3 regions of the Macrococcus brunensis genome follow, and region 2 is predicted to be linked to each of the others. Evidence: riboswitches for the same ligand, from Rfam matches in the RefSeq annotation. Region 2 holds a riboswitch; each other region holds the start of a gene.
The links. Region 2 has a riboswitch for thiamine pyrophosphate ahead of MGG13_RS05375 (ABC transporter substrate-binding protein). Riboswitches for the same ligand answer to the same signal wherever they lie in the genome.

Region 1 (4,189 bases), 940 kb from region 2:
GACCTTCTGTCTTCACTAAAAGCTGCTGTTCTGCTCTATTGATTTTCAGTGCTTCCGTATTAATACGGACGTTGATATTCATTCGCTCATGCATCAGTTCAGGCGTCTGTATCAGTAATTTACTTCTATCTGTTATTTCATCACCGATATAATAGGGTAAACCGCAGTTCGCAAAAGATACATGCGGTCCTCTTTCTATTAAAGTGATGTGGTCTTCTTCATTCAGCCTTCTTAAACGGGCTGCTGCAGATGCGCCACCTGCAACCCCTCCTACAATAACAATACGTCTCATCGTGTTTTCCTCCTGTTCATTAATACCTATGGGGGTATCATATTACGATTTAAATGATTTGTCAAATACCCCACAAGGTATTTTTTAATTGACATTGATACCGCAGGGGGTATATAGTAAAAACACTGAAAAAATTAGAAAGCAGGGATGATATGAAATACGATAAAAATACTATTAACCGTTTAAAACGTCTGCAAGGTCAGTTGAACGGGGTCTTAAAAATGATGGAAGAAGAAAAAGACTGCAGAGAAGTGGTGACGCAGCTGAGTGCTTCCCGTAGCGGCATCGAAAGACTGATTGGTGTGATCGTCAGCGAGAACTTAGCGGAATGTGTCAAAGAGAATGTTAAAAATAATGAAGATACAGATGAGCTCGTTAAAGAAGCTGTCAATCTGTTGATCAAAAGCAGGTAGAGCATATGAAAACAATCACAGTTAAAAGTTTAGAACAGTTGCTCATGCAGCAGGCAGATATCAAGCTGATTGATGTCCGTGAACGAGATGAATTTTCAGTAGATGGGATTGACGAAGCGCTCAATATTCCGTTATCAGAACTTGAAGCGAGAACATCCGAGTTCAATGAGACAGATGATTACGTCATTATCTGCCGTTCAGGCAACCGAAGAGGGATGGCTTGTCAGTATTTAAGTGAAGCAGGAATGAACACAACGAATGTTCAAGGCGGAATGATTGAGTGGAATAGACGATGATGCTTTTCATCCTGCTGCTCTTCATCGGTGCTATCGGCGCGTTTGTGTCCGGGCTGGTCGGTATTGGCGGGGCTATCATTATCTTTCCGATGCTGCTCTTTATTCCGCCCTTCTTCGGTATCGATACGATCACGCCGCATCTTGCCAGCGGTCTGACAGCAGCACAGGTATTCTTCAGCACGCTGAGCGGCAGTATCAGCCAGCGCAGTAATCCGGATGCGAGGCGTCAGCTGATTGTGCCGATGGGAATAGGGATTCTACTCGGCAGTATAGGCGGTGCGTACAGTGCTTCTCTTTTTGATGAAAGTATTATCAATATCGTCTATACGGGTCTCGCTATACTCGCTGTTATTCTCATGTTTGTCAAAGTAAGACCCGAACAGACAACAACACAGTTCAATCCAGTGTTGTTATTCGTTACGGCTGCTTTAATCGGTTTTCTGTCGGGCATCGTGGGTGCTGGTGGTGCTTTTATTATTGTGCCCGTGCTGCTCGCTTTATTCCGTGCACCTTTTAGAAGTGTGGTCGCAAGCAGTATTATTATTGCCTTTATCTCTTCTATCGGCACTTTTCTGATTAAAGCAGTAACAGGAGACGTGGATTTCGTCTTGATGATTCCCCTTGTCATCACCAGCCTAATCATGGCACCTGTCGGCACACGGATCTCTAAAAAAACAAATCAGTTGGTGCTGCGCTATATACTTGCAGCTCTGATTGCAGCTGCTGCCATTAAAATGCTATTCCAGATTTTAGAGAGATAATGGTCGTGGACGTTGAGTATACATGAAGAAGTACAGGTGTCTACACCGCATTATATGTGATCTTTATATGACGGACTGCAAGTCATTAAAACAGGCACTTGTGATAATAGAATCAACTAAAAAATGCCAATCATCCGATTGGCATTTTCTTATTCTTCTTCGAATGTCTGAATAAATAATTCAAGCGACTCGCGTTTTTTCCACTGGTCGACAAATATCGGATCTAAGTGCGCGAGGAACTTACCATCCAGCATTAGATATTCACCATCTTCTGATGCATGTCCTGCTCGGTCAATCTGTTTATTCTGCTTATGATAATACTCCATAACTGCATCAACCGCTTCCTCGCGGCTTGTAATATAATCTTTGACATCTTCATTGTCAATTGAATAAGCATCTACTTTTGTAGCGCCTGGGATGAGTCCTTCTGACAGCGGAATAACAGGGATTTCAGTCCAAGTGACCAAGATGGATTCACTGTTATCAAAACTGAAGCTTGTCAGCGGATAACGACTGTTCATAAACTTGATTTCACTGTAATCATTCAGCTTATCGCCATCTAAAAAATAGACACCATCTTCAACGTAAACGGGCAGTAAATGAAGCCACTCTTTAATCTGATCTTCATTTTCAAAAAGACCGATATCAATGGTCAGCTCACTCTGCAGAAACTGTAGTAATAACATAGGTTCTCCTCCTTTAACTTCATTATACTCTTCCACCGTCGCATCCACATGAAACAACATGCATTGCACTTAAATTTAATAAGTGCTACTCTAAAGTCATAACTGAATAAACTGCTGGAGGTGCTCTATTGAGAGCTGAGAGGACAGATGTCCAACTCTTTGAACCTGATATGGTTAACACCAACGTAGGGAAGCATAATATGTGAGACTTCAAGGTCCCTGTGCATTTTATGCCAGGGATCTTTTTTTGGAGGAATGGATGATGCTAAAAATTGCTATTACACCTGAGCGGCCACCTCAACGGCTTATCAAGCACTTATTAACTATTGAACCTTTTATCGACGGGGTCATTTTAAGGCTCAGTGACAGTGATGATGCTTATATTGTCATCCAGTCTTTACTGCAGGCAGGTTTCGACAAAAAGAAGCTGATTGTCCATAGTGATGTGACGTTGCTCAATTTTTTCCAGCTGTCACGCATCCACTTCCGTCAAGGTGATAGGACAGCTTATAATCTGAAAGAAAAGCGGCCACAGTTATCAGTCAGTATGGCTGTGCATAGTGTGTCAGCATGCCAGGAAGCACTCTGGCATCATCTGGACTATGGTCTCTACAGTCATCTCTTTCCTACGCCGTCAAAACCTGCTCAAGTTCCCCGCACACCACTTGAAATAAAAGAAGCACTCGCAACAGGACTGCCGCTGATAGCGCTGGGTGGTATTACGGCCGAAACACTACCACAGCTGCCAGCGGAGTTTGTCGGGTATGCAGGCATCCGGTTATTTGAATGCTGACGAATGAAGGTGATGTTATCAAGAAATATGATTTAATCATCGTGGGCGCAGGTGTTATCGGATTATCTATCGCCAGAAACCTGCCGCGAGACCTATCTATTGCTGTAATCGACCGTAATGAGCCGGGCAGGCGCGCCTCCTATGCAGCGGGCGGCATGCTCGGTGCTCAGAATGAATTTTACGAGGACAATGCGCTCTATCGTCTATCGATGGCAGGTCGCGCAATGATGCCTGAAGTGATCAGTCAGCTTGAGGCAGAGACCGGTCATCAGATCCATCTCAAACAGCATGGTCTAATTAAATACTTAAGCTGTATGGAAGATCAGCCGCTATTTGAGCGACAGTTCCATTTTCTCTCTCAGACAGACAGCAATATCAGACAGTTAAATACAAAGGAATTGACGCAACTGCACCCAGGTATTACGGGTACATCTGGTATTTACATTCCGGACGACGGGCAGATAGATGCTGCGCGCTATACACGGGCTTTAAAAGCCACGCTCAGTCATGTCGATTTTTATCATGATGAAGTACTGAATATCCGGAAGTCTGACGATTACACAGTTTCTATTCATCAGCAGCAGTTGCAGAGCGCTAAACTACTGATCGCAGCAGGCGCCTGGTCACAGGATTTACTCCGCATGCTGAATATTCATCTTCCAGTGACAGGGATGCGCGGAGAAGTCTGTTACATGTATCATCCTACTCTGCATTTACGGCCTTCCCTGTTTGGCACAAATGGCTGCTATATCGTGCCTAAGGCCAATCATCATTATCTTATTGGTGCGACCAGTCAGCCTGACCGGGAGAACTACGTCTCAGACAGCGGCATCGCCTGGCTGCTGGAAGAAAGTCAGAAAATGCTACCGTCTTTAGCAGCAGGTGAAATTATACGGACTTATAGCGGTGTGCGCCCCTTTACACGGAACCATCAGCTCTACTTGGATG
Region 2 (4,189 bases):
CGGTAAGCAGACGGTCCCTGAGCTGGATTACAACCGCATCGATATCCGCCGCGGCAATATTGTCAGTGACGTACCGGATGCAGAGACGAAAGATTACTTCAAGCGCTATGAAGTGACAGAAACAGGTGTCTCTCCACGTACATTGCCTGGAACGAAAAACGGCATCCATCACGTAACAGGTGTTGAGCACGCTGAAGATGGAAAGCCATCTGAATCACCTGTTAACCGTATTAAACAGATGGAAAAACGTATGCGTAAAATTGAAGCGCTGAAAATTGAACAGCCTGTTGTAGAAAGCGGGGGTCACGACGACGCTGATATCCTTGTTATTGGTTTTATTTCTACTCATGGTGCGATTGAAGAAGCAATGATGCGTACAGATCTTAAAGTCAACCACATGCAGATCAGACAGCTGCACCCGTTCCCGACAGAAGAAGTACAGTCTGCGCTTGATAAAGCGAAAAAAGTCATCGTAGCAGAAAACAACTATCAAGGTCAGCTTGCTCAGATCATCAGAATGAATACACAGCATCAGAATAAAATAACTAGTTTCGTCAAATATGACGGAACACCATTCCTGCCGCATGATATTGAAGATAAGATCAATACAGTGGTGAATGAAGGAGTCGACAAATAATGGCAACATTCAAAGATTTCAGAAATACAGTAAAACCTAACTGGTGTCCGGGCTGCGGAGATTTCTCTGTGCAGGCCGCTATCCAAAAAGCAGCAGCAGGAGTCGGCCTTGAGCCGGAGAACCTCGCTGTTATTACCGGTATCGGCTGCTCAGGCCGTTTATCAGGATATATCAATTCATACGGCTTCCACAGCATCCATGGACGTGCATTACCGCTTGCTCAAGGTGTGAAGATGGCCAACCAGGAACTGACAGTCATCGCTTCTGGTGGTGACGGAGATGGTTTCGCGATTGGTATGGGTCATACGATTCATGCGTTGCGCCGTAACATTGACTTAACTTACATTGTCATGGATAACCAGATTTATGGACTGACAAAAGGACAGACTTCACCGAGTTCAGCGCACGGTTTTGTGACGAAGACGACACCTAAAGGCTCTATTGAAAAGAATGTATCGCCTCTTGAACTGGCAATCACAAGTGGTGCAACATTTATCGCACAAAGTTTCTCATCAGATATTAAAGAACTGACGGCGATTATTGAAGCGGGTATTCAGCATAAAGGATTCTCTTTTATCAATGTTTTCTCACCATGTGTCACTTATAACAAAATTAATACGTACGACTGGTTCAAGGAAAACCTGACTAAAATCGCTGACATTGAAGGTTACGACCCTACTAATAAATCTCAGGCGTTATCAACCGTAATGGAGCATGACGGCCTCGTGACAGGTATTGTCTATCAGGATACAGAGACACCAAGCTACGCAGAACAGATCGACGGCTATAGCCCGAATTTATCTCAGACAGAGATGAAAATTACACAGCTCGAATTCAATGATCTTATGTTACAATTTAAATAAATCATAAAAACACTAGGGGAGCTTCGTGCTGAGACTGGATTTTATCCTAAACCCTTTTAACCTGGTCAGATAATGCTGACGGAGGGAAGTGTCTCAAACACAACCTCAGCAGGTTGTGTTTTTTTAATGGAGGAAAACTGATGAAGAAATTATTAGTAGGCGCAAGCTGTCTGATTTTATTAGCAGGCTGCAGTGATCAAGGCGAGAAGAAAGAAGAAAAGAAAGATTCAAAAGAACTGAAAAAAGTAACACTGATGCTTGACTGGACACCTAACACGAATCACACGGGTATTTACGTGGCTAAAGACAAAGGCTATTTTAAAGAACATGGTCTTGACGTAACGATTAAAACACCTGGAGACGTGACAGCAGACCAGCTCGTTGCTGCCAACAAAGTTCAGTTTGGTATCAGCGCGCAGGAACAAGTTACTCAGGAACGTACGGAAGGCGTGCCGGTCAAATCAATCGGAGCGATTATTCAGCACAATACGAGCGGGTTTATGAGTCTTGCCTCTAAAAATATTAAATCACCTAAAGACTATGCCGGTAAGACTTATGGCGGCTGGGGTGCGCCGATTGAGAAACCGATTATTGATGCCGTTATGAAAAAAGACGGAGCAGATGTTAAAGACGTCAAAGTCGTCAATATGGGTAATACCGATTTCTTCACAGCCTCTAAGAAAAATATCGATTTTGCCTGGGTTTACTATGCCTGGACCGGTATTGAAGCAGAGACACGCGGCGAAAAAGTCAACATGCAGTATTTAACAGATTACGACAAAAACCTCGATTACTATACGCCGGTCATCATTGCAAATGAAAAATATATCCAGTCTGATAAGGAAACAGTCGATGCCTTTATGGCGTCTGTTCAGGAAGGCTACGAGTTTGCGATTAAAGACCCAAAAGCAAGCGCTGATATTTTACTTAAAGAAGCACCTGAATTAAAAGAGAGTAAAGAACTGGTTTATAAGAGTCAGGAATACTTGAAAGATAAGTATCAGGACGATGCAAAAGAGTGGGGCGTACAGGATAAGAAAGTCTGGGAGAACTTTGCACAGTTTATGAAAGAGAATAAAATCATTAAAAAAGATTTCAATGCTGAAGAAGCATTTACCAATGAATTTGTGGAGGGGAACTAATGGCTAATACATTGATGAGCATCCAGATTATACCGAAGACACCGAACGGTGAAGATGTGATTCCTTATGTCGATAAGGCCATTGAAGTCATTCAGGCGAGTGGTCTGCCTTATGTCGTGAATCCGCTTGATACAACAATAGAAGGGAATATGCCGGAACTCCTGCAGCTCATTGAAGAGATGAACAACAAGATGATGGCTGAAGGTATTGTCAGTGTCATCTCTCAAGTCAAGTTTTATCATGCTGAAGTTGCATCGATGGCTGAACTCGTCAAAAAATACAGATGAAATACTATTTAAAGTTTACTCTTTTTATTGTGGTGCTGCTGGCACTATGGGAAGTGCTCGTACGACTACTCAATGTAGACAGTTATACACTACCAGCACCGAGCGCTATTGCATCAGCATTTGTTACAGCTTTTCCGGATTATAAAGATGATCTTATACCGACTGTACTTCTTGTGCTGGAGGGTTTAGGGATGTCGATTGTGTTTGGCGTCATGATGGCTGTCATTCTGCATCTTGTGCCTGCGCTTGAGCCGTTCATCTATCCGCTGCTTGTGGTCAGTCAGAATGTACCGGTCATTGTTATAGCACCGCTTCTCGTCATCTGGTTTGGTTTTGGCCTTCTGCCAAAACTTATCGTCATTACACTCGTCTGTTTCTTTCCAGTGACGGTCAGTCTTCTTGAAGGATTCAAATCGGTCGATAAAGATCTGAAGAAGTATATGCTGATTTCAGGTGCGAGCCGTATGCAGATTTTCAGAAAACTGGAATGGCCTGGTAGTATGCCATTTTTGTTTAATGGCCTCAAGATTGCGGGTACCTATTCCGTTATGGGGGCCATTATTTCAGAGTGGCTGGGCAGTGATAAAGGCCTCGGCAAATATATGATTATCGCGCAGCGTGCCTTTCAGGTTGACCGGGTCTTTGTTGCGATAGGCTGGATTGTTATATTTGCGCTTATCATATTCGGCGTGATCAGGTTCTTAGAGAAGCTGACAGTGAGGTGGAAACATGACTAAGCTTATTCTGAAGGATATCAGTCATATGTTTGGCACTAACCAAGTCTTATCTCAAGTGAATCTGGAAGTTCAGGAAGGTGAGTTTGTCACCATTTTAGGGCCTTCCGGCAGTGGTAAATCGACGATATTCAATATTATTGGCGGACTATTAGTGCCGGATACAGGGGAAGTAATTTTAGAAGGTCGAAGTGTTGTGGGTCGTACTGGTCATGTTGCCTACATGCCTCAGACACCGTCTCTTATGCCTTGGCGGACAGTAGCCGATAATATCGCACTTGGCAGTGAAATCAAAGGAGATACAGCTGGACGACTGGATGAACTATTAGAACGAAGCGGCTTTGACGAAATCCGAGAACATTATCCGGATAGTTTAAGCGGTGGTATGAAGCAGCGTGTTTCGTTTCTGCGCGCACTCAATACACCAGGCGAATTGATGCTACTGGATGAACCTTTTTCTGCGCTGGATGAAATCACACGTTACGACATGCAGGCATGGCTGAAAGAAATACTGGCAGTAGAAAAA
Region 3 (4,189 bases), 820 kb from region 2:
CTGCAATCTTGTCATCATCCTGACCCAGATGAATACCATCTGCATCAACATCAAGCGCCAGCTGCCAGTCATCATTGATAATAAAAGGTACGCTGTATGCCGCACACAGCGCTTTTAATTTGAGTGCCATCTGTTTTTTTTCTTCCCCAGCTAATGCGCCTGTCCCTTTTTCTCTGAATTGAAACAAAGTGATGCCTGCTTTTAAGGCTTCTTCAAGAACCGTTTCAATATCTTCAGTATTATTGGTACCGCAAATAAAATATAGTTGTAACATCTCACGCTTAAATTCCAATTAGCTCACTTCTTCCACTCGCATATTCTCTGCTACGTCATTTTCATCTATGCTGTTCAACATATCCAGCAGATTGATCTGAAAATGGCCCGGCAAAGTGCCATTATCAAGTGATTCAGCACGCTCAGCTGCAACATTGTAATAAGAGACAGCTTCGACTAAATCATCTAATGTCGGTTCAACCTCATTATATATAAAAGCGGATACAATTGCCCCTAATAAACATCCTCCGCCCGTGACTTTAGTCAGCATCTCCGTGCCGTTCGACAGCTTTTTCACCTTGCCCTGTGCATAAACAGCATCCTGCGCGCCTGTCACGATTACCGCAGTCTCCAGCTGCCCACCTGCTACCTGTGCGATTGCGACTGTATCAAGTGATAAGTCACTATCCGTCCCTTTCATTGTCGCCTCTTCAATCAGCCCTTTTAGCTCTGACGCATTGCCTCGGATGACACTGATATCATAGTTCTCGATAAGTTTCAGACAGAAATTTTTTCTAAATGCTGTCGCGCTGCAGGCAACTGGATCCAGAACGACTGGAACGCCAAACTTATTTGCTGCTTCTGCCGCTTTTTCCATGGAAGGCATACTTTCTTTAGTCAGTGAGCCGATATTGATAAGGACTGCCCCTGCATGCTTAATAAAATCTTCCAGCTCTTCGACTTCCGTCGCCATAGCCGGACTCGCACCAAGCGCCAGTAGACCATTAGCAGTGAAGTTCTTGACGACATCATTCGTCAGGCAGATGATAAGGGGATTATTTTGTCTGATTTGATTGAGTCTCATATTCTTCCTCCTGATAGCTGAAATGATTGACCGGTCCATTACCGTGGCCGAGTCCCGGGTTGTTAAGAATCGCGCTCGTGATATAGGCTTTAGCCGTTCTGACACTGTCTTCTATAGAGCGGCCTTTCGCAAGTTCCGCTGTAATGACAGCGCTGAACGTGCAGCCCGTGCCGTGTGTATGATGAGTCGCGATTCTTTTGGCTGGCAGCTCAGTGACACCCTTTTTGGTAAAAAGATAATCAATGGCATCGCCCTCCATATGTCCCCCTTTTACGATGACAGACTGACTACCGATTTCATTCAGAAAGATGTGACCGGCGCGGTCGATATCACTTCTCGTTTCGACCTTCATATTCAAAATACGTTCCAGTTCCGGCAAGTTTGGTGTAGCTACTGTTGCGAGATCCAGCAGTTTATAGCGTACCGCGTTCTTTCCTGCATCATCCAGCAGATCGTCACCGCTTTTTGCAACCATGACCGGATCAATGACATAAGGAATACGGTGCTTCTCGATATAAGGTCTTACGACATCCATGACTTCACTTGATGCAAGCATGCCTGTTTTAACAGCGTCCGGCACAATATCACTATAGATGCTCTCAAGCTGAGCTTCCAGAACATGCACCGGCTGGTCAAAGACCTGCTGTACGCCGCGCGTATTCTGAGCGACGATACTGGTAATGGCGCTCATCCCGTAAACACCTCTTGACTGAAAGACTTTAACATCAACAATTGTACCGGCGCCGCCAGTCGGATCTGTTCCTGCAATAGAGAGTGCTGTTTTAAACATTCCATTTCTCCTGATGATATGACATCGCGAAAAATCTTCTTTCGTGAACACAGCTTTCAAGGAAATTACGTCTTAAAATAGCTTTATTCTGCTCGGTCGTTGTTTCAGCAAAACGATTGACCCAGCGGTTCAGATGACCCATCAACTCATCCATATTCACCGCATAGAAATCCACCCAGTCTTTTAAAGGATTACCTATTAAATCATGATTTTCTTTTATTTTTAAAGCCAGCTGTTGGTAAACATAAGGACAAGGGGCCATCGCACAGATGGTGAAACTTGCATCATCATATTTAAAAGCATTGTAGTACATATGTTTGATATAGTGATCGCTCGCCGGATACCACTCGCCGCCTTCGATAATCGATGCATAGTCCTCCCCGACATAATCTGCCATCGTATAATGGGCAGTCACTTCGCCGTTGACGACAAAGTCAATCTGCTCGAGCAGAAAACGTATATCTTCTTTATCATCTAATTTCGCAATTAAGAGACTATAGATTTTAGCAAATTCATTTAAATAGAGGTGATCTGCTTTCAAATAATGACGAATCGCATCCTTCGAAATATCCCCGTTGATGATACCTTTAATAAAAGGATCATGATAAATGGCATCAATAATAGGCGCCGCTTCCTGTTGTAGTTCATCTGTAAACATAGTGATTCCTCCTTCAAAATAAAAAAGACCTATTTCTGCAGAAAAAGGTCTTTAAGCACGACCGCTTTCCTACGCTAGCATTATCTAGATCAGGTAAAGGGTTTGACATCGTCATCTCAGCCATCAGGCACCCCTAGCAGTAATAGATATATTGTTATGTTAAGCATATAGAACTCAAGGTTTGAATGCAAATAAAAAAAGACTATCCGCAGATAGTCTTGAATGATTAGTAAGCTGTGCTCCAGTGCTGTGCACCGTATTGTGTATAAAGGATGCGAGCACGTTTCCATTGTTCTTCAACAGAAGCATTAGCCGGGTTACCTGTGCCGCCGACAGCAGCCCAAGTTGTTGGTGAAAACTGGAATAAACCGTAGTAACCAGCTGGGTTGACCGCACGTGGGTTACCGCCTGATTCACGTTGCATAATTAATTTTAAATGAGCATCTACGCTTGAATTTGTAGCGTATGAAGCAGCTGAAGTTTGAGTTGTCGCTGCTTTAGGCGCTTGATATGCTGGAGCTTGTTGAGCTGGTGCCTGATATGTTTTCACTGGTGCTGCCTGCTGTACTGGCGCCTGGTATGTTTTTACTGGTGCCGCCTGCTGTGCTGGTGCCTGATATGTTTTTACTGGTGCCGCCTGCTGTACTGGCGCCTGGTATGTTTTTACTGGTGCTGCTTGTTGACCACCCACTACTAGAGTTTTACCTGCAATGATTAAATCAGATGATAAGTTATTCCAGGCTTTAAGATCTGCTACTGTTACATTGAACTGAGCAGCGATTTTCCCTAAAGTATCGCCTGCAACGATATGATAGACTGTTGTATCATGATTTTCCGCTTTAACAGCTTTTTCATTAATTTTTAAAACTTGTTTCGGTAAGATCAGATTAGAAGTTAAACCATTTTCAGCTTTAAGATTTGCAACTGAAGTACCATATTGCTGTGAAATCGCCCAAAGTGTATCTCCAGATTTAACTGTGTACTCTGCTGCATTTGCTGTTGCTACGAAAGATCCTGCTACCGCTACTGCAGTCGATGCCGCCAATACTTTTTTCATAAATGTTTTCCTCCTAGGGATGGTCTTTTTTCATTAATAACAATATATCAGAATAAAATATTTCATAGGTTACAGATATATATAAAATAAAAGCGTAATATTACGCTATCGTTACAAAAAGTTATGATTGGATTCTTTTTATAAAAAAAGAAATTAACTCAGAGGGTTAATTTCAGTTCTCATTCACTTGAAGTGTGCGACCTTCAGTCAACTTTTGTTCTTCTGTTATATGATTTAAATGATGGATCTGTTTAACTGATACATCACACTTGTCGGCTATTTCTGGTATTGTATCGCCCTTAATCACTTTGTATTTTCCATTTACAAGGACTTCTACTTTCGGATTAGGTGTAATTAGAGTGGTATCAACCGCGTTGATTTTTTCTATGTTCTCAATCGTTCTATCATATTTATCTGTAATTGACCAAACCGATTCATCCATCTGCAAATTTTGCATTTTTGCTTCAGCATTCGTTGTTGCTACAATGCCAGACAAAATGACAGCACCGACAATGACTGATAATCTATTCATTTCTGTGTTGTCTCCCGTCTTTGTTTAATCTTGATATTACTTTAGCACGCTTTATGATTTCTATGGTTACAGAA

Region 1: linked by a shared signal. The riboswitch ahead of MGG13_RS00535 (thiamine phosphate synthase) and the one ahead of MGG13_RS05375 (ABC transporter substrate-binding protein) in region 2 are both predicted to bind thiamine pyrophosphate.
Region 3: linked by a shared signal. The riboswitch ahead of tenA (thiaminase II) and the one ahead of MGG13_RS05375 (ABC transporter substrate-binding protein) in region 2 are both predicted to bind thiamine pyrophosphate.

What each region holds. Positions count from the first base shown of each region.
Region 1 is NZ_CP092179.1:105,401-109,589, reverse strand. Features, by position in the region: gene MGG13_RS00560 (FAD-dependent oxidoreductase) at 1-292, opposite strand, end outside; gene MGG13_RS00555 (metal-sensitive transcriptional regulator) at 445-705, shown strand; gene MGG13_RS00550 (rhodanese-like domain-containing protein) at 711-1,001, shown strand; gene MGG13_RS00545 (sulfite exporter TauE/SafE family protein) at 998-1,762, shown strand; gene MGG13_RS00540 (hypothetical protein) at 1,912-2,448, opposite strand; TPP riboswitch at 2,555-2,657, shown strand; gene MGG13_RS00535 (thiamine phosphate synthase) at 2,708-3,241, shown strand; gene MGG13_RS00530 (NAD(P)/FAD-dependent oxidoreductase) at 3,235-4,189, shown strand, end outside.
Region 2 is NZ_CP092179.1:1,044,580-1,048,768, forward strand. Features, by position in the region: gene MGG13_RS05365 (2-oxoacid:acceptor oxidoreductase subunit alpha) at 1-637, shown strand, start outside; gene MGG13_RS05370 (2-oxoacid:ferredoxin oxidoreductase subunit beta) at 637-1,500, shown strand; TPP riboswitch at 1,505-1,604, shown strand; gene MGG13_RS05375 (ABC transporter substrate-binding protein) at 1,641-2,642, shown strand; gene MGG13_RS05380 (thiamine-binding protein) at 2,642-2,929, shown strand; gene MGG13_RS05385 (ABC transporter permease) at 2,926-3,666, shown strand; gene MGG13_RS05390 (ABC transporter ATP-binding protein) at 3,659-4,189, shown strand, end outside.
Region 3 is NZ_CP092179.1:1,859,809-1,863,997, forward strand. Features, by position in the region: gene thiE (thiamine phosphate synthase) at 1-292, opposite strand, end outside; gene thiM (hydroxyethylthiazole kinase) at 293-1,078, opposite strand; gene thiD (bifunctional hydroxymethylpyrimidine kinase/phosphomethylpyrimidine kinase) at 1,050-1,868, opposite strand; gene tenA (thiaminase II) at 1,861-2,526, opposite strand; TPP riboswitch at 2,576-2,671, opposite strand; gene MGG13_RS09860 (transglycosylase family protein) at 2,753-3,583, opposite strand; gene MGG13_RS09865 (LysM peptidoglycan-binding domain-containing protein) at 3,756-4,115, opposite strand.